2 regions of the Microbacterium sp. Beta genome follow, and region 2 is predicted to be linked to the other one. Evidence: predicted binding sites of a transcription regulator. Region 2 holds the regulator's gene; the other holds the start of a gene.

Region 1 (11,797 bases), on a different contig from region 2:
CCTGGTCCCGCTGGCCACGCTCGCCGGTCTCGTCGCCGTCTACGCCGGCACCACACTGCTCTGGCCCCTCCACGAGGTGCCGCCGACGGTGCAGTCGGTCGAGTTCGCGACGACTCCCGCCGCTGCCGCCGCCGTGACCTGGCCGACCGAGGGTGCGGGTGCCGTCGGCATCGCGGGCATGACGACGGCGGCTTCGGTGCCCGACGCCGTGAGCATCGCGAGCATCACCAAGGTCGTCAGCAGTCTGATGGTGCTCGACCGCATGCCGCTCGCTGTCGGGGAGCAAGGACCCGAGTTCTCGTTCACCCGCGCCGACAGCGTGAAGTACTGGGACTACCGGCGCAGTGACCAATCCGCCCTCGACGTGCCCATCGGCGGAGTGCTCACGGAGTACCAGCTGTTGCAGGGGACGCTCATGGGTTCCGCGAACAACTACATCGATCGGCTCGCGACCGAGATCTGGGGCTCCGAGCGCGAGTTCGCGAGGGCTGCAGAGGTGTGGTTGCGCGAACGTGGCCTGACCGGAATCACCGTGGTGACCCCCTCCGGCTTCGACGAGCGCAACGTGGCCACGCCCGAGGCCCTGGTGGCGCTCGGCGAGCGTGCGATGCAGAACCCGGTCTTCGCCGAGATCGTCGGCACCAAGTCCGTCGACCTCCCGGGTGCGGGCACCGTCGTGAACACGAACGGCATGCTCGACGATCCCGGTGTCGTCGGCATCAAGACCGGCACCCTGGTCGGCTGGAACCTTCTCACCGCGAAGGACCTCGTGATCGGTGACACCACGGTGCACCTGTTCGCCGCGGCGCTGAATCAAGCCGGAGACGACGAGCGACTCGCTCTCACGCGTTCCCTGTTCGCCGAGGCGGAATCCGCACTGGAGGCGCAGGCGCCGGCCGTCGCGAAGGACACCGTGGTCGGCAGCGTCACGACTCCGTGGGGCGAGCAGGTCGACGTCATCACCGAATCCGACGCCGATGTGGTGCTCTGGAACAGCGCGACCGCGACCGCCGCGACCGCCTTCGACCTCGGCGAAGAACGCGAACAGGGTGACACGGTGGGCACGCTGACCACGGCAGGACCGGTCAACACCACGACGACTCCGCTGGTGCTGGCCGCGGATGTCGAGGGGCCGAGTCCCTGGTGGCGTCTGACCCACCCGCTCGAGCTGCTCGGGATCAGAGCCGACCAGCCCTGACGCACTCCCCGGCGATCGCCTACGACGACGCCCCACCCCGCGTGAGCGGCGGTGGGGCGTCGTGCGTTGATGCCGTAGGTCAGGAGCGGTGATCGGAGCCGTCAGCGCCGTCTTCCAGCAGGGCCTGCGCCGCGGCCGTCTCGGCTGCCGGCACCTGTGCGCCGACGGACGCGCCGGCCACAGCGGCTGCAGCCTCCGCGCGCGCAGCATCGGTGTCGCCCGCTTCGCCGGTGACGACGACCGGCGTCGTTCCCGTGAGCGCGTCTTCGGCGTCGATGTCGGTCGCGGCCTGCTCGAACTGCGACTGGTACAGACGCCAATAGGCGCCCTGCGCGGCGATGAGCTCGTCGTGCGTACCCTTCTCCACGATGTCGCCGTGCTCCATCACCAGGATGAGGTCGGCATCGCGGATGGTCGACAGTCGGTGCGCGATCACGAACGACGTGCGCCCCTCTCGGAGCGCGGCCATCGCGTGCTGCAGCAGCAGTTCGGTGCGGGTGTCGACCGCCGACGTGGCCTCATCGAGGATGAGGATCGACGGCTGTGCGACGAACGCCCGCGCGATGGTGATGAGCTGACGCTCACCGGCCGACACGTTCGCTGCATCCTCGTCGAGCACCGTGTCGTATCCCTCGGGGAGGGCGTGCACGAAGCGGTCGACGTAGGTGGCCCTGGCTGCGGCGAGGACCTCTTCATCGGTCGCGGTCGAGCGACCGTAGCGGATGTTCTCGCGGATGCTGCCGGCGAACAGCCACGGGTCCTGGAGCACCATGCCGGTGCGCGAACGCAGCTCGTCGCGGGTCACCTCGGCGATGTCCTGCCCGTCGAGCATGATCCGTCCACCGCTGAGCTCGTAGAAGCGCATGATCAGGTTGACCAGCGTCGTCTTGCCCGCACCGGTCGGACCGACGATCGCGACGGTCTGACCCGGCTCCACCCGGAACGACAGATCACGGATGAGCGGACGATCCGGCGTGTACGAGAACGCGACGTTCTCGAACTCGATGACGCCCTTGCCCTCCACGAGCTCGGGAGCATCGGCGTCGTCGGCCTCCTGCTCCTCGGCGTCGAGCAGTTCGAACACACGCTCGGCGGAGGCGGTGCCGGACTGCACGACAGCGGCCATTCCGCCCAGCTCGGACAGCGGCTGCGTGAACTGCTGCGAGTACTGGATGAACGCCTGCACGTCACCGAGGCGGAGCTGACCGTTGGCGACCATCAGACCACCGAGCACCGCGATGCCCACGTAGCTGAGGTTCCCGACGAACATCATCGCCGGCATGATGATGCCGGAGAGGAACTGCGCCTTGAAGCTCGCCTGGAACAGCTCTTCGTTCTCGTCCTGGAACTTGTCCAGTGCGTCCTTCTCGCGACCGAAGACCTTCACCAGCGCGTGGCCAGAGAACGCCTCCTCGACACGGGCGTTGAGCCGGCCGACCTTGCGCCACTGCGTGCCGAAGGCCTTCTGCGACCGCGGTCCGATGATGCCGAAGATCACGCCCATGAGAGGCAGCGTGATGAGGGCCACGAGGGCGAGCTGCCATGAGATCGAGAACATCATCACGAGCACGCCGATCACGGTGAGCACCGAGGTGAGTGCGCCCGAGAGCGACTGCTGCATCGTCTGCGTGATGTTGTCGATGTCGTTCGTGACGCGCGAGATCAGCTCGCCGCGCTGCACCTTGTCGAAGTACGCCAGGGGCAGGCGGTTGATCTTCGCCTCGACCGATTCGCGCAGTCGCCACATGGTGCGCACCATGATCACGTTGATGACGTAACCCTGGATCCAGGTGAGGAAGGCGGCGGCCACGTAGATGCCGAGCACGGCGGCGATGACGAGCCGCAGCGCGTCGAAGTCGATGCCCTGGCCGACCGTGAAGTCTCCCAGCGCGCCGACCTGGTTCGCGAAGTCGTCCTGTCCGCCTGCCCGCAGCGCGTCGACCACCACGTCCTGCGACGTGCCGGCGGGGAAGCCGGGGAAGCCGTCGGTGGGCTGACCGAGCTGGATGGAGATGAAGCCCTTGTAGACGAGGTTGGTCGCCTCGGCGAGCACCTTGGGCGCTGCGACAGTCAGGACCACGCCGATCGCGCCGAGGATCGACACGAAGACGAACCAGATGGCCGAGGGCTTCAGCAGCCCGATCATGCGCGCGAAGCTGGGGCCGAAGTTGTCGGCCTTGCCCGGTGCGACGCTGTCCCAGTCGCCGGAGTTCTGACGCGCCTGCTCGGCGAGCTCGGCCTCGTACTTCTCCTCGGCGGTCAGCTCGACCTCGGCGACGGACGAAGCCGCCTTGCCGCGGCCCCGCTTGGCCTTGCGCTGGTCGTCGTTCTGCGCGCTCATGCGTCCACCCCCAGCTGCGATTCGACGATCTCTCGGTAGGTGTCGCTCGTCTCGAGCAGCTCCTCGTGCGTGCCGACGCCCACCATGGTGCCGCCGTCGAGCACGACGATGCGGTCGGCGTCCGTGATGGTGGAGATGCGCTGGGCGACCACGATCTTCGTGACGTGCGGGAGTTCCCGCCACAGCGCTTGGCGGAGCCGCGCGTCTGTCGTCAGGTCGAGGGCGGAGAACGAGTCGTCGAAGACGAGGATCTTCGGCTGGTGCACGATCGCGCGGGCGATCGCGAGCCGCTGACGCTGACCGCCGGAGACATTCGTGCCGCCCTGGGCGATGCGGGAGTCGAGACCGTCCGGCATCTCCTCCACGAAGTCACGACCCTGTGCGATGTCGAGCGCGTGCCACAGCTCTTCGTCGGTGGCCTCTTCACGGCCGTAGCGCAGGTTGGACGCGACGGTGCCGGTGAAGAGGAACGGACGCTGCGGCACCAGGCCGATGCTGTCCCAGAGCGACTCGACGTCGGCCTCGCGCACATCGGTGCCCCCGACGTGCACGGATCCGCCCGAGACGTCGAAGAGACGAGGGATGAGGGAGATCAGCGTCGTCTTTCCCGAACCGGTCGAGCCGACGATCGCGACCGTCTCGCCCGGCTGCGCGGCGAAGCTGATCCCGGTGAGAACCGGCGAGTCGGCTCCGGGGTAGGTGAACTCGACGTCGTCGAGCGCCACGGATCCGGGGACCGGGAACTCGGTGACGCCGTTCTCCGGACGCACGAGGGTGGACTCGGAGTCGAGCACCTCGCCGATGCGCTCGGCCGAGACTGCGGCGCGCGGGATCATCATCGCCATGAAGCTCGCCATGATGACGCCGCCCATGATCTGACCGATGTACTGCATGAAGGCGAACAGCGTGCCGACCTGCACCGTGCCGTTGTTCACCTCGATGCCGCCGAACCAGATGACCGAGACGACCGTGACGTTGAGGATGAGCATGAACAGCGGGAACAGCAGCACGAAGAGCGAGCCGACCTTGCGGCCCACGACCATGATGTCGGTGTTCGCCCCGCGGAAGCGCTCCTCCTCGATGCGCTCGCGCACGAAGGCACGCACCACGCGGACGCCCGTGAGCTGCTCGCGCATGATGCGGTTGACGTTGTCGAGCTTGCCCTGGTAACTGCGGAACAGCGGCACCATGCGGCCGATGACGAGGGCAGCCAGGATGAGCAGCAGCGGCACCGAGACGGCGATCAGCCAGCTGAGTCCGACGTTGGTCTGGACCGCGAAGAAGATGCCGCCGATCGCGAGCAGCGGTGCCGTGACGAGCATGGTCGCGCCCATCATGGCCAGCATCTGCACCTGCTGCACATCGTTCGTGTTGCGGGTGATGAGCGAACCGGCACCGAACTGCGACACCTCACGCTCGGAGAAGCCGCTGACCTTGCCGAAGACGTCGGCGCGGATGTCGCGCCCGGCACCCATCGCTGCACGCGCGGCGAAGTAGGTCGCGGTGACCGAGGCGATGATCTGCCCCAGCGAGACCGCGAGCATGAACAGACCGGTGCTCCAGATGTAGCCGGTGTCGCCCCGGGCGACGCCCTTGTCGATGATGTCGGCGTTCAGGCGCGGGAGGTAGAGGGTGGCTGCCACGCTCGCGAGCTGGAACACCAGCACGGCGAGCAACAGCCATCGGTATCGGGAGAGATAACGGAGGAGGATTTTTCCCAGCACAGGCGGACTTTCTAGGAAGGATGAAACGGCGGATTTCTCGGCAGACGGATGCCGACCGACAATCGGCCACAAGACAGAGTGCCACGATCCGCGGACATTCGTATCCCCCTCATGGTGGACCTTCGCTCACAGCGAACCGCTTCCCGCCCCGATCTGCGGTTTCTGCACGCGGGCGAACAAGTGCGGCTGATTGCAGCGCACTGCGGAACCGCGACCCGCCCTGACCCCGAGGGCCCTTTCTGACCCCGAGGGCTCAGAACAACGTGGGCTGCGGGACGTAGTCGCGCGCGGGGGCGCCGGCGTCGGGCGCGAGCTCGGCGAGCGTGGGCGGGTTCCACTTCGGATCGCGGTCCTTGTCGACGATCTGCGCTCTGATGCCCTCGACGAGGTCGGGATGCTCGTTCACGAACCACATCACGCGACGGTACTCGCCCTCCAGCGCCGCGCGGAGCCCCGGCAGGTCGCGCGCCTCGCGGACGGCGTCGAGCGTCACGGTGAGCCCGGTGGGCGCGAGGTCTTCGAGCAGGTCAGCGGTCGCCGCCGCCTCCGTCGTCCCCTGAGCCTTCAATCGTTCGACGATCTCGCTCACGGTGGGGGCGGAGAAGGCCTCATCGATCCACGCGCGCGCGTGCGGGAGCTGCGAGGGCTCCGGGGTCTCGTCGAACAGCAGCACGATCTCGCTGGGACCGGTCGGGTCGGCACGGAAGGCGAGGGCCTCGCGCAATGCGTCCAGACGGTCGGATGGCACGAAGTGATCCGCGAAGCCGAGGTAGACGGCATCAGCGCCGCTCATGGTGGATCCGGTGAGACCGAAGTACTCGCCCAGGCGCCCAGGAGCGCGGCCGAGCAGCCAGGTTCCCCCGACGTCGGGAGTGAATCCGATACGGGTCTCCGGCATGGCGAGCTTGGAGCGTTCCGTGACGATGCGGATCGCGGCGTGGCCGGCCAGCCCGATGCCACCACCCATCGTGATGCCGTCGGCCAATGCCACCACGGGCTTGGGATACTCGGCGATCATGGCGTTCAAGGCGTACTCCGCACGGAAGAACTCCGCCGTCTGGTCAGCCTGACCCGCGACGATCTGCCCATGCAGAGCGCGCACGTCTCCTCCCGCGCACATGCCGCGCTCGCCTGCCCCGTCGAGCAGCACGATCTGCACGTCGGTGTCGTCACGCCAGGCGTTCAGGACCGCGGTGAGGCTCTCGATCATGTCGACGTCGAGCGCGTTGATCGCCTCCGGACGGTTGAGGGTGAGTCGTCCGAGCGCGCCTTCGGTGCGGACGAGGATGCGGTCTGCAGCGTGGGATTCGGTCACGCTCGCCAGGCTACCCCTTCCGGGAAGGGCTGTATTCCGCGCGAAATGCGGGATCCGACAGGCTTTTCCGGCAGGATAGGGAGGAACTGTTCAAATGCGACGAGAGGTCACGGATGCCTGAAGGACAGGTGCTCGAGTTCACGCACGTGACGAAGCGCTTCAATGAGGTGACCGCCGTCTCGGACTTCTCCGCGCGCGTGGAGCCCGGTGCCGTGACCGCCTTCCTCGGCCCGAACGGTGCCGGCAAGACCACCACGCTGCGGATCCTCCTCGGCCAGGTGCGCGCCACCTCAGGCACGGCGACCATCGGCGGTACGGCCTACGCCGAGCTGCGGCAGCCGTTGCGCACCATCGGATCCGTGCTCGAGGAGACGGTCTACCGCCCTCGACGCACCGCCGAGCGTCAGCTGACCATCGCTGCCAAGGCGAACGGCATCCCCCTGGCCCGCGTCGGCGAAGTGCTCTCCCTGGTCGGCCTCGAGGGTGAAGGCGGCTCCCGCATCGGGGGCTTCTCCCTCGGCATGCGTCAGCGGCTCAGCGTCGCCCACGCCCTGCTGGGCGATCCCGGCGCGCTCGTGTTCGACGAACCGGCCAACGGGCTCGACCCCGAGGGGATCCGCTGGATGCGACTCCTGATGCGTCGCCTCGCGGACGAAGGGCGCACGGTCCTCGTGTCGTCGCACGTCCTCAGCGAAGTCGAGCAGGTCGCCGACAACGTGCTCGTGCTCTCGAAGGGCACGCTCGTGCTCTCCAGCGGGATCGAGACGCTCGCCGACCCCAAGGGCGGATCCGTCATCGTGGACGCCGCGGACCGCAGCGCGCTGACGACCGCACTGCAGGAGGCCGGCTTCGACATCGAGGTGCTGCGTTCGGGCCTCACGGTGCGCGGCGGAGACGCCGGCACGGTGGGAGCGGTCGCCGCCGACGCGGGCATCGCCCTGAGCACCCTCGTCCAGCGAGGGCCGACACTCGAAGACGTCTTCATCGACCTGATGCGCGGTGGCCGGTTCGCCCCGAGCGTCTCGGCGACGCCACCGCAGCTCGCTGCGACGGCCCCCGAAGACACCGCAGCGGAGGTCACCGCGGCGGAGGACATCGCTTCCGAAGACATCGCTTCCGAAGACATCGCTTCCGAAGACACCGCTTCCGAAGACACCGCAGCGGAGGCCACCGCGGCGGAGACCTCCGTGGCCGGGCCGGCTCCGGCCGACTCCGTGGTCGCGATCCCGGTGGCGGCCGCTGCCGCCTGGGCGGCTGAGGCCGCAGCCGCCCCTGCGGGCGAGGCCCCTGTCGACGACCTCGCCGCATCCGTGGACACGGGCGACCGCTCCGAGCACACGTCGGACGAATCGGACGTGCCTTCGTCCGACGCCTCGGCTTCGACGGACGAAGCTCCTGCCGCCGAACTCGACGCGGAGCATGCGCAGGCCGAGCAGGCACCCTTCGAGGAGTCTCCGGAACGATCGTTCGATGAGATCCTGTTCGGCTCCGCCGCACCGGCCGATGCAGCAGGCGATCAGGCAGCGGATCCAGCGAGCGGAGACGAGCACCACAGCGGTGTCGAGGTCTTCGCCGATCTTCACGACGCACCCGAATCGACGCACACCGACGAGTCCGACGACCAGCTCGGCGCAGGCCCAACGGAGGACAACACTCTCGCGTCCACCTCTGACGAATCCGACTCCGACTCCGACTCCGACTCCGACTCCTCCTACGATGTCGCTGCTGTCACCGCCGACGACGAGGATCCGCGCTCCGCGGCGGTGAGCTCCATGCTCGCGGCGGCTGCGCGCGCCTACTACGAGGACGAACCCAGGGATTACCCGCTGAGCGCCGAGAACCAGACGGCCGAGGAGCAGCACGGCGAGGGCGGCGTCTCCGACGAGGGCGCGCACTGGACCGTCGCATCCACCGGTGTCATCGACACGGTGCCGCTGGCCGCATCGACGGATTCCGGAGAGGAGGGCGACACCGCCGCATCCGAAGCCGAGGAGCCGGGCGCTGAGGAGTCCCCCACGGTGGAGGCCCCCACGGAGGAGTCCCCAACCGAGGAGTCGCCCACCGAGGAGTCCCTGCCCGACGGGTTCGGCGCTGACGAACACGGCACCGAGCAGTCCGGAACCGCCGACGCCGATGCCGGCGAGCAGAGCGAGCCTGACGACGGGCACCGTCACGACGAACACCGTCACGACGAACACCGTCACGACGAACACCGTCACGACGAGCACGGTCACGACGAACACGGTCGCAACTGAGCGACTCGGCTGACGACGAACGTCCTCCGGCCTCTCGGCCCGGAGGGCGTTCCGCATTCAGAGGCGGGTCGACCGTGGATTCATAAGCCTGAGCCGCCTCGCGTCAGGCAGGCCGAGGACGGATGACCGGACGACGGCGTCCCTTCGAGACCGGCACAGGCGCGGTCGCCACGATCTCCTCGACGTTGGCGGGCTCATCCGACACGTCGAGTCGCAGAGCCTGCGTGAGCGCGAGCCCGTGGCTCGTGGTGAGGATCAGGCGGCGGTACTGCTCGTCGCCCTCGAGATCGATCACGACGCTCGGACGACGGCGACGGATCAGCACGAAGTCGAGGCTGCCCGCGGCCTTCCAGCTGCCGGCAGCGAGGACGCCGGGGATGTGCGTGCCGGGGTTCGGCACGCCACGGAGCCAGGTCCAGGCATCTTCGGTCAGCTGCACCTTGGCGATGGTGTCGCGCGCGATCCGGAGGTTGTCACGGTGGAAGGTGGCGGCACGTTCGATCGGCGAGAGCACGACCTCCAGTTGCGTCTGGTCCAGCAGCAACGTCACCATGTCCCCCAGTCTGCCAGCGTGGCCCTGCCAGTTGTCTGGAAGTTGCTCACAGGAACGCAACGATCCCTTGTCGATCAGCACCAGTCATCCACATCCCCTTCCGCTATTCGAACATATGTACTATACTCGACTCATGGCTCCCTCCACAAACGACGTCGATCAGCGCGAGACGCTGCTCGACGCGTGGGTGGAGAAGCGCCGACGCATCGCGATACTCGAGGCAGAAGCGTCTGCGCTGCTCGCCGATCGTCTGCGGCTGCAGGAAGAAGATGTCCACGAGCAGCCGCAGCACCGCGAGGCGATCCACCGCTCGATGATCGCCGAGTACTCGGCGGCCGGTCGCGTGTCGAAGGGCAGCATCGAGTACGCCTTCACAGACGCCCTCTTCCTCGAGGCCGAGCACCCGGTCGTCAGAGACGCGTTCCGACGCGGCGCGATCAGTGCGGCACACGTTCGAGAGATCGTGCGCGAGGGCGCCATCGTGCGGCAGGCCGTTCGCGATGGTCGAGCCGCCACCGAGGCGCTCACCCTGTACGACACTGCCGCACTCGTCGTCGCGGAGCAGGATTCTCCCGCACGCACCCGCGCGATGGTGCGCCGCGTCGCGTCGTCCCTCGCCTGCGAGACCGTGGTCGAGCGCCATCGGCGGGCATACGGGGAGCGGTCAGTCACGCTGCGGTCGCTCGACGACGGCCTCGCGCTGCTGCAGGTCGTGCTGCCGGAGCATCTCGCCCACGCGATCCTCGACCGACTGACCCGGCTCGCACAGCACGTCATCGCCACGCGAGGCGACCATCCCTCTTCGGGCGATGACACACCGGCGCTGTCCTCGGACGACCTCGACTCAGGCGCCGATCGGGTCTTTCTGCAGGAGCTGCGAGCCGACGACTCCCGTCGCGAAGACCCTGTGCTCAACAGCCACCCGTACGACAGCGAGCCCCCCTGCGGACCGGACACCGGCGACGCACGCGTCGACGCCCACGTCATCTTCGGCGACGGAGACACCTTCACGACGGATCCGTCACTCGGTGTCCCATCCGCCCCGACCGATGAGCGAGGCATCGATGCGGTCCGCACCGACCTGCTCAGCGACCTGCTCCTGACCACGGATCCCTCTGCCGCGGCGGGCACAGGTCTGGAGGGCATCCACGCCCGCATCCAGGTCACGATCGCTGCCGAGACGCTGGCCGGAATCGACGAACGGCCTGCCGAGCTCGACGGCATCGGTGCACTGCACCCCGACATCGCCCGCGACCTCGCCGGACGCAACGGCGGCTGGTCCCGCCTCTTCCTCGACCGCGCCGGCATCGTGACGGCCACAGCCGCCTACGCCCCGACGGCGGCGATGCGGCGGCACCTCCAGGCCAGAGACCAGCACTGTCGATTCCCCGGGTGCCGCACACCCGTCCACCGGTGTCAGATCGACCACAATCACGACCATGCGAAGGGCGGAGCGACGTCGATCGACAACCTGAGCCACTTCTGCGTCGGGCACCACGCGCTGAAGCATCCCGACATCGCCGAGAAGCACCGATGGCGCGCGAGACAGACCCCCGGCGGCGACATCGAGTGGACCAGCCCGCTCGGCCGGTGCTACACCGACGCATCACCGCGCCGCGTCATGTTCGTCTGACCGCGGTCCCGAACGAGCCCTCGCGGACGCGCGGTCACGGACGCGCGGTCCTGGACGCGCCCTCACGAACGCACAGTCACCAACGCGCGGTTATGGACGAGCAGCTGCGGCCGCAGCGGCTGCGGCAGGAAGAGCAGCTTCGATCTGCTGCAGCTCGTCCTCACCGTGGGCCGCGGTCAGGAACCACGCCTCGAAGACGCTCGGGGGAAGCGCCACCCCCTGCTCACGCAGCGAGTGGAAGAACGGCGCGTAGCGGAACGACTCCTGAGCCTGAGCTTCGGCGTAGTCCCTCGGCGCCGACGCCCGGAACGAGGCGTTGAACAGGTTGCCCGCGGTGGCCACCGCGTGCGTCACGCCGGCGTCCGTGAGGGCCGCGTCGAGGGCGGTAGAGACTCGAAGAGATGCGGCGTCCACCGTCGCGTAGACCTCCGGTGTCGCGAGCCGCAGCGTCGCGAGACCCGCTGCTACCGAGAGCGGATTCCCCGAGAGAGTGCCCGCCTGGTAGACCGGCCCGAGGGGAGCGAGCAGATCCATGACATCGGCTCGACCACCGAGCGCGGCCAGGGGCATGCCTCCACCGACAACCTTGCCGAACGTGAAGATGTCCGGCAGGTAGTCCTCGCCCGCAGCGGCCTGCAGACCCCAGAACCCTGCCGGGTGCACCCGGAATCCGGTGAGCACCTCATCGAGGATCATCAACGCTCCGTGGGCGTGGGCGGTCTCCGCGATCAGACGGTTGAAACCGGGCAGCGGGGCCACGACGCCCATGTTCGCGGCC
Region 2 (11,797 bases):
CTTGCGGTAGAGGCGCGAACGCTGTCCGCGGTAACCGGAGGCGCGCTCGAGGATGACCCGGCGCTTCTTGTGGGCGTTTACTGCCCGCTTGACTCTTGCCATTTTCCTGTGTTCCTATTCGTGCGTTCGGCGCGCGTCAGCGACCGAGAAGCTTCTTCGCGACCTTGGTGTCAGCCTTCGACAGGACCTGGTCCTGGTTCAGACGACGCGTGCGACGGCTCGACTTGTGCTCGAGGTTGTGGCGCATCCCGGCCTGCTGCTTCTTCAGCTTTCCGCTGCCGGTGATCTTGAAGCGCTTCTTAGCACCCGAGTGGGTCTTCTGCTTCGGCATCTTCTCTTCCTTCGTATGGCGCCTTCTCAGGCGACGGTGTCAACCCGCGGTGCGGGAGTTCTGGGGCGGGTACTACTCCGCAGTGGTGGCGGCGGCCTCGTTCTTCGCCTCGCGCGCAGCCTGCTTCTTGTCCGCGCGCTGAGCATCGCGCACGGCGTTCTGCTCCTGCTTCGCCTCGGACTTGCTCTTGAGCGGAGCCACGACCATCACCATGTTGCGACCGTCGATGGTCGGGTTCGACTCGACGGTGCCGAACTCGGCGACGTCCTCGGCGAACTTGCGCAGCAGACGCACACCCTGCTCGGGACGCGACTGCTCGCGACCGCGAAACAGGATCATGGCCTTGACCTTGTCGCCGGCCTTGAGGAAGCCCTCGGCACGCTTGAGCTTGGTCGTGTAGTCGTGAGCCTCGATCTTCAGACGGAAGCGCACTTCCTTGAGGATCGTGTTCGCCTGGTTGCGGCGAGCTTCCTTTTCCTTCTGGGCGGCCTCGTACTTGAACTTGCCGTAGTCCATGATCTTGACGACGGGCGGCTTCGAGTTCGGGGCGACCTCGACGAGGTCGAGATCGGCTTCCTGCGCGAGGCGCAGTGCGGCTTCGATGCGGACGACGCCGATCTGCTCACCCGCGGGGCCGACGAGGCGGACCTCGGGGACGCGGATGCGCTCATTGGTACGGGGATCGCTGATGCGGAACTCCTTAGACGATGTGATTCGGCCACCGCGACGCTGTCTGCATCACGGGCGAAATCGGAATCGTCCCCACCCACCGGCATTCAGACGCCGGCTCCGCACCCTGTCTGCCGGCTCCTTCTTTCGAACGGAGCCGGTGGAGTGCAAGACCCGGTAGCCTTGAACGGCAAGCGCGGGTGGGAAGTGAATCCTCTTTCGTTCCGGAGCATGACGCTCCGGAGCCCGCCAAAGTCTAACAGAAAGCAAGGCGAAGTGACGAACCAGGCACCGGACGAGGCGGCACGCGAGCGCGAAGAGCGTTGGGCACGTCAGGAGGAGGCCGCATCGTCGGCCACCCGTGACATCGCCGATGTACCCGCAGTCGAGGTGATCACCACCGCCGCCGTGCACCTCATGAGCGCGGCAGCCGTCAAGCTCGGGCTCGCCGACGATCCGGACGCCGCAGCGCAGCTCGACCTCGACGAGGCGCGCAAGCTCATCAACTCCCTCGCCGGGCTCATCACCGCCGGCGCTCCGGAGATCAGCGACATGCACGCGCGGTCCCTGCGCGACGGTCTCCGCTCACTCCAGCTCGCCTTCCGCGAGGCGTCCACGATCCCCGATCCGATCGGCAAGGGACCGGGCGAGAAGTGGACCGGCCCGGTCAACTAGCTGCCGCGGGCTCGACGACCAGAGGGTCGGCCGAGGCCGGGCCGGGGCACTGCCCTTCGGTGCGAGTCCAGGAGATCTCCTGTTCCGACTCATGGATGACGGCACCCTGCGCATCGAACAACCGGATGTCGACCAGGTCGGGAGTGGACATGTCGAGGGACATGCTCCACGTGCCGTCGGCCGACGGAGACGCCGAGAACAGGTTCGCGGACGAGCTCGCATCTTCCCCCGGCCCCGGTGAGCACTGCCCGTCCGCGCAGAACTGGAGGTCGGTCGCCGCCGGGAAGGCGCTCACGTCGACGACGACCGTGCTGATGTAGGCGATCGTCGGGCACGCGTTGACCACGCAGCCGGAAGTGCCGGCGACGGCGCCTCCGAGCAGCACGACGGCGGCGAGGGCTCGCAACAGAGTCCGGGGCATGTCCCCGAGCGTAGCGAAGCGGTTCAGGCGCTGCGGCGGAGCTTCACGGTGAGGGAGTCGACGAGCACGGCGATCCGGTCGTCCGATGCCCAGCGAGACGCGAGACGCGAGAGCACGGCGTCGAGCACCTCGCGTTCGAGTCCGTCGACCAGCTCGAGGACCACGATGAGCTCGGGCCCGCGCAGACGGGCGTCGGGGTCCCCGGAAGCCACAGCCACGTCGATGACGGCCAGTTCGTGGGCCACGCTCTCCTGCAGCGCCGTGAACACCTCGGTCGACAGGAAGCTCGGCTCCCAGCGCTGCTCCTGAGCGATCGTCCACACGGCAGGACGCCGGATGACGAACTCGGTGTCGGACGTCGGGTCGAGCACGATCAGGTCGGTGTCCTCCGACGAGGCGGCCAGCGCCGCGCGGATAGCCTCGACGGGGATGGGTCGCGCCGTCGGGTCCCACGCCTGCATCGCCTGGACCGACGAGAACACCGGCTGCACGCGCCGACCATCCGGAGACGCGACCGTGACGATGGAGAGCTCCTGCGTCTTGTCAACGGTGAGGCCGTTGGGGGCGATCCCCTCCTCCCCCTTCTCCGCGATGAGGGGCACCAGCACACGGGCGGCACGGAAGGCGTCGACGACCTCGGACTGGCTGCCCTCGCCGGCGCGGAAGCGCAGCAGCGCCGCCAGCAGCGCGGGGTCGGCGGAACCGTCGTCCGCGGCGTGCGGATTCGACTCGAAGCTGCGCCCCTCCCACGGGACGCCTGCTGAATCGCCGTGGTTGTGCGGCTCGGGGCCGCACGCGTGCGCGTCAGTCTCCTGCGACATCCAGTGCCTCAGCCAGCGTGAAGGCGCCGGCGTAGAGTGCCTTGCCGACGATCGCGCCCTCGACGCCCAACGGCACGAGGTCGCGGAGCGCGGCGATGTCGTCCAGGCTCGAGATGCCGCCTGACGCGACCACCGGCTTCGGGGTGCGGGAGGTGACCTCACGGAGAAGGTCGAGGTTCGGACCGCGGAGGGTTCCGTCCTTCGTGACGTCGGTGACCACGTAGCGGCTGCAGCCGGCGTCTTCGAGGCGGTCGAGCACCTCCCAGAGGTCCCCGCCCTCCTTGGTCCATCCGCGGGCGGCGAGCGTCGTTCCGCGCACATCGAGACCGACGGCGATCGCCTCGCCGTAACGGCCGATCACGTCGGCAGCCCACTCCGGATTCTCCAGCGCCGCCGTGCCCAGGTTGATCCGCGTCGCGCCGCTCTCCAGAGCCGCCTCCAGCGTCGCGTCGTCGCGGATACCACCCGAAAGCTCGATGTTCACGCCCTTAAACTGCTTGATGACCTTGCGCAGGATCGGCGCGTTGCTGCCCCGACCGAAGGCCGCGTCGAGGTCGACCAGGTGGATCCAGGAGGCGCCCTGCGACACCCACTCCCCTGCGGCGTCCAACGGGTCGCCATAGCTGGTCTCGGTTCCGGCCTCGCCCTGAGTCAGTCGGACGGCCTTGCCCCCGGCGACATCGACCGCGGGAAGGAGCGTGAGCGAGGGGGACTGCGCGAAGTCGTTCATGGGGTCCTTGGATCGGGAAGCTCTTCGGCCCGGTGCGGGCACGAGAACCGAGGGTAGTCCGCCGGGCGGCGGGGAACAAAACGGGTGACGTCGGTGGGCGTCGTCAGAGACTCTCGACCCAGTTGCGCAGCAGCTGGATACCTGCTTCGCCGGACTTCTCCGGGTGGAACTGCGTCGCCGACAGCGGGCCGTTCTCCACGGCGGCGAGGAAGGGATCGCCGTAGGTCGTCCAGGTCAGGACGGGTTCCGGGAACGGCGGCATGACATCGAGCTGCCAGGACTGGGCGGCGTAGGAGTGCACGAAGTAGAAGCGCTCCTGCTCGATGCCGCGGAAGAGCACGCTGTCGGAACCGGGCGCGACGGTGTTCCAGCCCATGTGCGGAAGCACCGGCGCGTTGAGCTCGGTGACGGCTCCGGGCCACTCTCCGAGCCCAGCGGTATCACGCCCACGCTCGACGCCGTGCTCGAACAGCACCTGCATCCCGACGCAGATGCCGAGGACCGGACGGCCACCGGCCAGACGGCGGTCGATGATCTCGTCGCCTCCGTGCGCACGCAGGGCATCGCGAACCGCCTGAAACGCGCCGACGCCGGGAACGACCAGGCCGTCAGCCTCGAGGGCGGTGGTGCGGTCGCGCGTCAGCACGGCGTCGGCACCGGCAGCCACGAGAGCCTTGACGGCCGAGTGGACGTTGCCCGACTCGTAGTCGAACACCGCGACGCGAGGAGCCGACGTCACAGCGCGCCCTTGGTGGACGGAATGCCGTCGACGAGCGGATCCAGCGCCTTGGCCTGACGGAACGCACGCGCGAACGCCTTGTACTCCGCTTCCGCGATGTGATGCGGGTCTCGGCCGCCGAGCACACGCACGTGCACCGTGAGAGCGGCATTGAACGTGATGGCTTCGAAGGAGTGGCGGACGAGCGACCCTGTGAAGTGTCCGCCGATCAGGTGGTGCTCGAACCCCTCGGGCTCCCCCGTGTGCACGAGGTACGGGCGGCCCGAGATGTCGACCACGGCCTGCGCGAGCGCCTCGTCGAGGGGGACGAGGGCGTCTCCGTACCGGGAGATGCCGGACTTGTCGCCGAGGGCTTCGAGGATCGCCTGTCCGAGCACGATCGAGACGTCTTCCACGGTGTGGTGTGCGTCGATGTGGGTGTCACCGGAGGCGCGCACGGTGAGGTCGGTCAGCGAGTGCTTCGCGAACGCCGTGAGCATGTGGTCGAAGAAGGGCACCGAGGTGTCGATGTGGCTCGCGCCGGTCCCGTCGAGGTTCAGCTCGAGCTCGACGGTGGACTCCGACGTGCGGCGCACACGGCTCGCGGTGCGCGGGGTCGGTGCGGAAGTGCTCATGAAGCCGATCCTATCGAGGCCAGAGCATCGAGGAACGCGGTGGTCTCGGCCTCGGTGCCCGCGCTCACCCTCAGGTGTCCTGGGATGCCGACATCGCGTACCAGCACCCCCTGGTCGTACAGCTGCTGCCAGATGGCCTTCGGGTCGGAGACTCCACCGAACAGCACGAAGTTCGACCAGGATTCGTGCGGCTGGTAACCCAGCGCCTCGAGAGTCGCCGTGATGCGGTCGCGCTGCTCGACGATCTCCTCGACCATGCCGAGCATGACGTCGGCATTGCGCAGCGCCGCGATGGCCGCCGCCTGGGTGAGTGCGCTCAGGTGGTACGGCAGACGCACCAGCCGCAGCGCGTCGATGAACGCCGGGTCGGCCGCGAGATACCCGACACGGGCCCCGGCGAACGCGAAGGCCTTGCTCATCGTGCGCGAGACGGCCAGACGCGGCCGCCCCTCGAGCAGCGTCAGTGCGGAGACCGCGTCATGCGGCGCGAACTCCTGGTAGGCCTCGTCGACGATCACTATGCCCCTGGCAGCCTCGTACACCGCTTCGATGACGTCGAGTCCGAGCGGCGTGCCGGTGGGGTTGTTGGGAGAGCACAGGATGACCACGTCCGGCTCGGCGGCCCGCACCTGCTCGGCCGCCTCCTCCGGAGTGATGGTGTAGTCGGGCTGACGCGTGCCGGCGATCCACCGCGCACCGGTGCCCTGCGCGATGAGCGGGTACATCGAATAGGTCGGCGCGAACCCGAAAGCCGTGCGACCAGGGCCTCCGAAGGCCTGCAGGATGTGCTGGAGCACCTCATTGGACCCGTTGCCCGCCCAGATCTGCTCGGGGACGAGACCGTGGCCCAGGTACTCCGCGAAAGACTCGCGAAGCGTGGTGAACTCACGATCCGGGTAGCGGTTGACATCACGGATCGCGACGGCGATGTCATCGAGGATGTCGCTCGCCACCGCATCGGGGATCGGATGCGTGTTCTCATTCACGTTGAGCGCGATGGGAAGCGGCGCCTGTGGAGCACCGTATGGCTTCAATCCGCGGAGATCGTCACGTAGCGGGAGATCGTTGAGGGAGAGGGTCACCCTTCCCATGCTAGGCGGCGCTTGAGGTTGATGACGCAAAGTCGCCGCCCCAGAAACTCCTCGTCTGAGCCCTCCGCCGGATCAGCGCGCGTACTGAGCCGGGATCGCCAGAGTCTGCCCGATCTGCAGCTCCCCACCGCGCAACAGGTTCATCCGGCTGATGTCGCCGATCACATCGCGCGGGTCGGCGTCGGGCGCGACGCCGGTGGCGATGGACCAGAGCGTGTCACCGGGCATGACGGTGACGGTCTCGACGCCGACGGGTGCGGTGTCGGCACCCGACGCGACCGCGCTGCCGCCGCTGAGCGCCGCGAACGCGATGCCGGCGGCGAGGGGCACCGACGCCAGGGCGAGCAGTACAGCGCGACCACGCGTCGTCAGCCGGAGTCTCGTCGAAGGACGGGGCGATGCCGAGATGACTGCTGCGGTGCTGAAGCCGATGCTGCTCATGTGGTGCTCCTTAGCCTGTCCCGGAGCGGTGAGGCTGCCGGGGAAGTTGGCGTAGCGTTCGCATTCACGACTCGGCCGGGAGCCGGGAATGCGAAGCTACGTACCGAAGATATCTTCGAGTTCGAACATCTGTCAAGTATTCTTCGAAACCACATCGGGGAAAGAGGCCGACACGCTCGAACAGATCTTCCAGATCGGCCCGATTCTCGGATACGGTTTCGATAAGGACACCCCACCACGGGCCTCCGACATTCGAAGAGGGACGTCGGATCACGCACTGAAGGAGCACCATGAGCGAGAACTCTGCCGCCGAGTCGGAGGCACCGCGCACGCGCCGCCGGAAGAGCCTCAGCCCGAAGCAGATGGCGATCCTCGAGGTCATCCAGAACTCGATCGCGAACCACGGCTATCCGCCGAGCATGCGCGAGATCGGAGACGCCGTCGGTCTCAAGTCCCTCTCCAGCGTCACCCATCAACTCGGACAGCTCGAGCTGAGTGGCTACCTGCGCCGCGACCCGGGGAAGACCAGGGCGATGGAGGTGCTCATCGATCTGCCGGGCGCCAGCACCGAGAACCCGGCCGACGTCGCGACTCCCGTAGGCGACGCCGCGCTCGTCCCCCTGGTGGGACGGATCGCCGCCGGCGTGCCGATCACCGCGGATCAGCAGGTCGAGGAGATCTTCCCGCTCCCCCGCCAGTTGGTGGGCAAGGGCGACCTGTTCATGCTCAAGGTCTCCGGCGAGTCGATGATCGACGCCGCCATTTGCGACGGCGACTGGGTCGTGGTCCGCTCCCAGAACAGCGCGGAGAACGGCGAGATCGTCGCGGCGATGCTCGATGGCGAGGCGACGGTCAAGGTGCTGCGCCGCCGGGACGGCCACACCTGGCTCCTCCCCCGCAACTCGGCATTCGAACCCATCCTCGGCGACGAGTCCGTCGTCCTCGGCAAGGTCGTGGCGGTGCTCCGCGCCGTCTGACCCTCGATCCGGTCAGCGCAGACCGGGCCTGGTCGTGTCGGTGACCGTCTTCCCTTCGCGCGCTTCCACAGTGGTCGGGCCCACGGCGTGGCCGCACACGCGGTGCGACGCCGCATAGGCTCGAGACATGTCGTCGTCCCCTTACGGTTCTTGGTCATCCCCGTTCTCCGCCGCCTCGGTCGCCGCGTCTTCACCGCGCATCGACGGCGCCCGTTTCGTCGGCTCGGAGATCTGGTGGGGCGAGTCGGTGCCGGCCCAGAAGGGCCGCGTGACGGTGCGGAGCTCCTCCGGAGCCGAGATCCTCCCCTCCCCCTGGAGCGCACGCTCACGTGTGCACGAGTACGGCGGGGGTGCGTGGACGGCGGACGAGCACGGCACGCTCTACTTCGTCGACGCGAACGACCAGCGGGTTCATCGTCTGAGCGTGGGAGGCGAGCCCGTTGCTCTCACCCCTCCCGGGCCCTCCCACGGCGGCCTGCGTGTGCAGTCCGGTCGACTGCTGGCCGTGCGCGAAGACCTCTCCCGCACGCCGCATCTCCGAGCGATCGTCGAGATCCCGCTCGACGGCTCCGCAGCCGAGGATGCGTCCGCGATCACGGTGATCGTGCAGGGCGATGGTTTCTTCGCCCACCCCGCGCTCTCCCCCGACGGCACCCGCGCCGCGTGGGTCGCGTGGGACAGGGGCCGCATGCCGTGGGAGGACGCGCACGTGCAGGTCGCCGAGGTCGGTGAGGACACTCCGCGCACGATCCCCTCACGGGCGGCGCTGCAGCCGGAGTGGCTGAGCGACTCGGAGCTGCTCTTCGCCGATGATCCGGGTGGGCGCTGGGCCCTGCAGCGCATCTCCCTGGACGGTGTGGTCCCGGTCGGCACCGCACGGCAGGTCTCACCCTCGGACGCCGACACGGGCTATGGACTCTGGGTCCTCGGCAACCGCTGGTATCAGCTGCTCGACGACGGCCGCGTCGTCGCCGTCCGGACGAACGGGCGCGACGAGGTCGTGGTGATCGATACCGATGATGCTGCCGACGACCGCGTCGACGTCATCTCGTTCCCCGGAGACGGCCATGTGAGCGTCGACGATGTCGACGGCACCCGCGTGCTCCTCTCCGGCAACGGTTCGCGTGCGAACGCCGGGCTGTGGTGCGTCGACGTCGTATCGGGTGCCACCGTGGCGGTGCGCGGCGGCGAACCGGTCGATCCGCAGTGGATGCCCGCTGCGATGCCGATCGAGATCCAGGGCCCGCACGGAGAGGTGCACGCGTTCGCGTACCCGCCGGCGAACCCGCACGCGACGGCTCCCGATCACGAGCTCCCGCCCTACATCGTCCTCGTGCACGGAGGGCCGACGGCGCACGTCACCGGGGCGGCGTCCGAGGCGATCGCGTTCTACACGAGCCGCGGCATCGGCGTGCTCGACGTGAACTACGGAGGATCCACGGGGTACGGCCGCTCGTACCGTGAACGTCTCGACGGCCAGTGGGGCATCGTCGATGTCGACGACGTGATCGCCGCGGCCCGCGGTCTGGCGGACGCGGGCCTGGCCGACCCCGACCGGATCGCGATCCGCGGCGGGTCGGCCGGCGGCTGGACCGTGCTGTCGGCGCTGGTGCGGGGCGGAGCCTTCGCTGCCGGGATCAGCCGCTACGGGGTCGCCGATCTGCGCATGCTCGTCGCGGAGACCCACGATTTCGAGGCCTCGTACATCGACGGTCTGGTCGGTCCCCTCCCCGAGCACGAGCACCTGTACGTGGAGCGTTCACCGCTCACGCACGCCGACCGGATCGACGCGCCCGTGCTGCTGCTGCAGGGCGGCGAGGATCGCGTGGTTCCGCCCTCGCAGTCCGAGGCGATCCGAAACGCGCTCGCGGCACGCGGAGTCGACCACGAGTATGTGCTGTACCCCGCCGAGGGGCACGGATTCCGCAGCGCCGACACGATCGTCGACGCCCTCGAGCGCGAGCTGACGTTCCTCGGCCGTGTGTTCGGCTTCGAGCCGCGTCTGTGAGGGCGGCTTCCCCCGCGAGGGTCACTCCCCCACGCGGTTGCGCAGACGCATGGCGCGGTCGGCTTCGCGGGTGTCCTGACGCTCACGCAGGGTCTGTCGCTTGTCGTACTCGCGCTTACCTTTGGCGAGGGCGATCTCGACCTTGGCGCGACCGTCGGAGAAGTACAGCTTCAGCGGGATGAGGGTGTATCCCCCTGCCGAGACGGCGTGGGCGATCTTCGCGATCTCCTCACGGTGCAGCAGCAGCTTGCGGATGCGCTTGGCCGAATGGTTCGTCCAATGCCCCTGCGAGTACTCCGGGATGTGCACCGAGTCGAGGAAGACCTCGTTCCCCTTGACGAACGCGTAGCCGTCGCTGAGGTTGGCTCGTCCCTGACGCAGCGACTTGACCTCGGTGCCGGTGAGCACCATCCCCGCCTCGTACGACTTCTCGATGGCGTAGTCGTGACGTGCGCGACGATTGGTCGCGACGACCTTCTCTCCGCGTTCCCTGGGCATGATGCTCTCCTGTTGCCGTGATGAGCCCGATCGATCGATCCGACCGCGCAGCCTTTCAGGCTATCAGGTGCGCAGCCAGCGTCGGATCGCGAAGCCCGCGGACAGGGCGGCGAGGATCACTCCGATGCCGATCAGCACCGGGACGACCAGTGCCGCGTCCTGCATCGTGACCCACGTCGTGATGAACGGCACCCTTCCCCGCAGATAGCCGTTGACGCCGAAGTGCACGCCGGCGACGACCGCGGCGCTGGCCAGAGCCGACCCCAGGAAGGCCGCGAACACGCCCTCCAGCACGAACGGGGTCTGGATGAAGCGGTTGGAAGCTCCGACGAGGCGCATGATGCCGATCTCCTTGCGCCTCGCATACGCGGACAGGCGGATCGTCGTGCCGATCAGGAGAGTCGCGGCGATGAGCATGAGCACGGCGATCCCGACCGCGATGTAGGTCGCGACGGTCAAAGCGGAGAACAGGGGCTCCAGGTACTGCAGCTGATCCTTCACCTGCTCGACCCCAGCTTGTCCGCTGAAGGCTTCGGCGAGCACCTGGGACTGGCCGGGATCCTTCATGGTCACGAAGAACACTTCGAAGGCCTGGTCGGGAGTGAGCACGCTCGCCTGGTCCGCGCCGAGCTGGTCGACGAGTTTGGCGTAGGTCTCTTCCTTGGTGTCGAAGGTCATCGAGCTGATGAGCGGTTTGAGCGCGTCGCCCTCGAGCTGCGCACGCACGGCTGCGACCTGCTCCTCGCTCGCCGCACCGTCGAGACACGTCTCGGATTCCGACACGGCCGAGCACATGTACACAGCCACCTGGGCGCGCTCGGCCCAGTAGCCGCGCATGACGCCGATCTGCCCCTGCATGAGGATCGCGGCGCCCACGAAGGTCAGGGAGACGAAGGTGACCAGCACGACGGAGATCACCATCGAGATGTTCCGCCGGAGTCCGACGAGGGCTTCGGTCAGGATGAGTCCGATTCTCATGAGGTCGGGCCCACTTCCTCGTCGTCCTCGTCGGAGAGACCGAGGCGATCCGCGACACCGAGTTCGGCGACGTCGACCGTCGGCAGGACGATCGGATGCGTTCGCGGGCGTGCCGCCGGAGCGGGTTCGACGGCCGAAGGCGGCTCGACCACCGCGGGAGGTTCGACGGCAGCGGGAGGCTCGACCACGGCGGGGGGCTCGACGACGTTCGCAGCTGCGCCCTCCTGCACCGCGGGCTGCGGCTCCGGCGCTTCGACCGTGCGCGGGGCGGGCGGAACCACCGTCTCCCCGTCGCGATCGACTGCTGCCGCAGCCTGACGCTGACTGGCGAGCTCTTCTGCGAGTGCGGCACGCACCACCGAGAGATCGGCGGTCTGGCGCTGCACCTCCTGGACGGCGGTCAGTGCGGCAGCGGCTGCCGCACCACGCACTTCCTCTGGCACGAGGCGCGGGATGTTGGACGTGTCGCCGTATCCGCCATGCACCTCATCGCGGACCATCTCGCCGTCGCGCAGCTCGATCACGCGGCGCTGCATCTGATCGACGAAACCGGCCTCGTGGGTGGCCATCAGCACCGTGGTGCCCCCCGCGTTGATGCGGGCGAGCAGCTGCATGATGTCGACCGAGGTCGCAGGGTCGAGGTTTCCGGTCGGCTCATCGGCGAGCAGAACCTGGGGCCGATTGACGAGAGCGCGCGCGATGGCGACGCGCTGCTGCTCACCGCCCGACAGTTCGTGGGGCATCCGCTTCTGCTTACCGTCGAGGCCCACCAGAGCGAGAGCCTCAGGCACCGCCTGTTGGATG

The links. The regulator LexA, encoded in region 2, represses DNA repair genes until DNA is damaged. The targets are predictions, from matches to a motif close to TCGAACANNTGTTCGA.
Region 1: the regulator LexA is predicted to act here: its motif matches at 9,494-9,509, upstream of FFS56_RS09240 (HNH endonuclease signature motif containing protein).

What each region holds. Positions count from the first base shown of each region.
Region 1 is NZ_SCOG01000007.1:77,996-89,792, reverse strand. It holds gene FFS56_RS09270 (D-alanyl-D-alanine carboxypeptidase) at 1-1,198, shown strand, start outside; gene FFS56_RS09265 (ABC transporter ATP-binding protein) at 1,278-3,539, opposite strand; gene FFS56_RS09260 (ABC transporter ATP-binding protein) at 3,536-5,263, opposite strand; gene FFS56_RS09255 (enoyl-CoA hydratase/isomerase family protein) at 5,517-6,578, opposite strand; gene FFS56_RS20670 (ATP-binding cassette domain-containing protein) at 6,692-8,833, shown strand; gene FFS56_RS09245 (hypothetical protein) at 8,937-9,386, opposite strand; gene FFS56_RS09240 (HNH endonuclease signature motif containing protein) at 9,520-11,019, shown strand; gene FFS56_RS09235 (glutamate-1-semialdehyde 2,1-aminomutase) at 11,110-11,797, opposite strand, start outside.
Region 2 is NZ_SCOG01000025.1:31,139-42,935, forward strand. It holds gene rplT (50S ribosomal protein L20) at 1-102, opposite strand, end outside; gene rpmI (50S ribosomal protein L35) at 137-331, opposite strand; gene infC (translation initiation factor IF-3) at 404-1,045, opposite strand; gene FFS56_RS17460 (DUF1844 domain-containing protein) at 1,277-1,675, shown strand; gene FFS56_RS17465 (hypothetical protein) at 1,668-2,096, opposite strand; gene FFS56_RS17470 (SseB family protein) at 2,120-2,917, opposite strand; gene priA (bifunctional 1-(5-phosphoribosyl)-5-((5-phosphoribosylamino)methylideneamino)imidazole-4-carboxamide isomerase/phosphoribosylanthranilate isomerase PriA) at 2,901-3,647, opposite strand; gene hisH (imidazole glycerol phosphate synthase subunit HisH) at 3,751-4,386, opposite strand; gene hisB (imidazoleglycerol-phosphate dehydratase HisB) at 4,383-5,000, opposite strand; gene FFS56_RS17490 (histidinol-phosphate transaminase) at 4,997-6,082, opposite strand; gene FFS56_RS17495 (LysM peptidoglycan-binding domain-containing protein) at 6,164-6,532, opposite strand; gene lexA (transcriptional repressor LexA) at 6,823-7,509, shown strand; gene FFS56_RS17505 (prolyl oligopeptidase family serine peptidase) at 7,637-9,517, shown strand; gene smpB (SsrA-binding protein SmpB) at 9,539-10,015, opposite strand; gene ftsX (permease-like cell division protein FtsX) at 10,079-10,993, opposite strand; gene ftsE (cell division ATP-binding protein FtsE) at 10,990-11,797, opposite strand, start outside.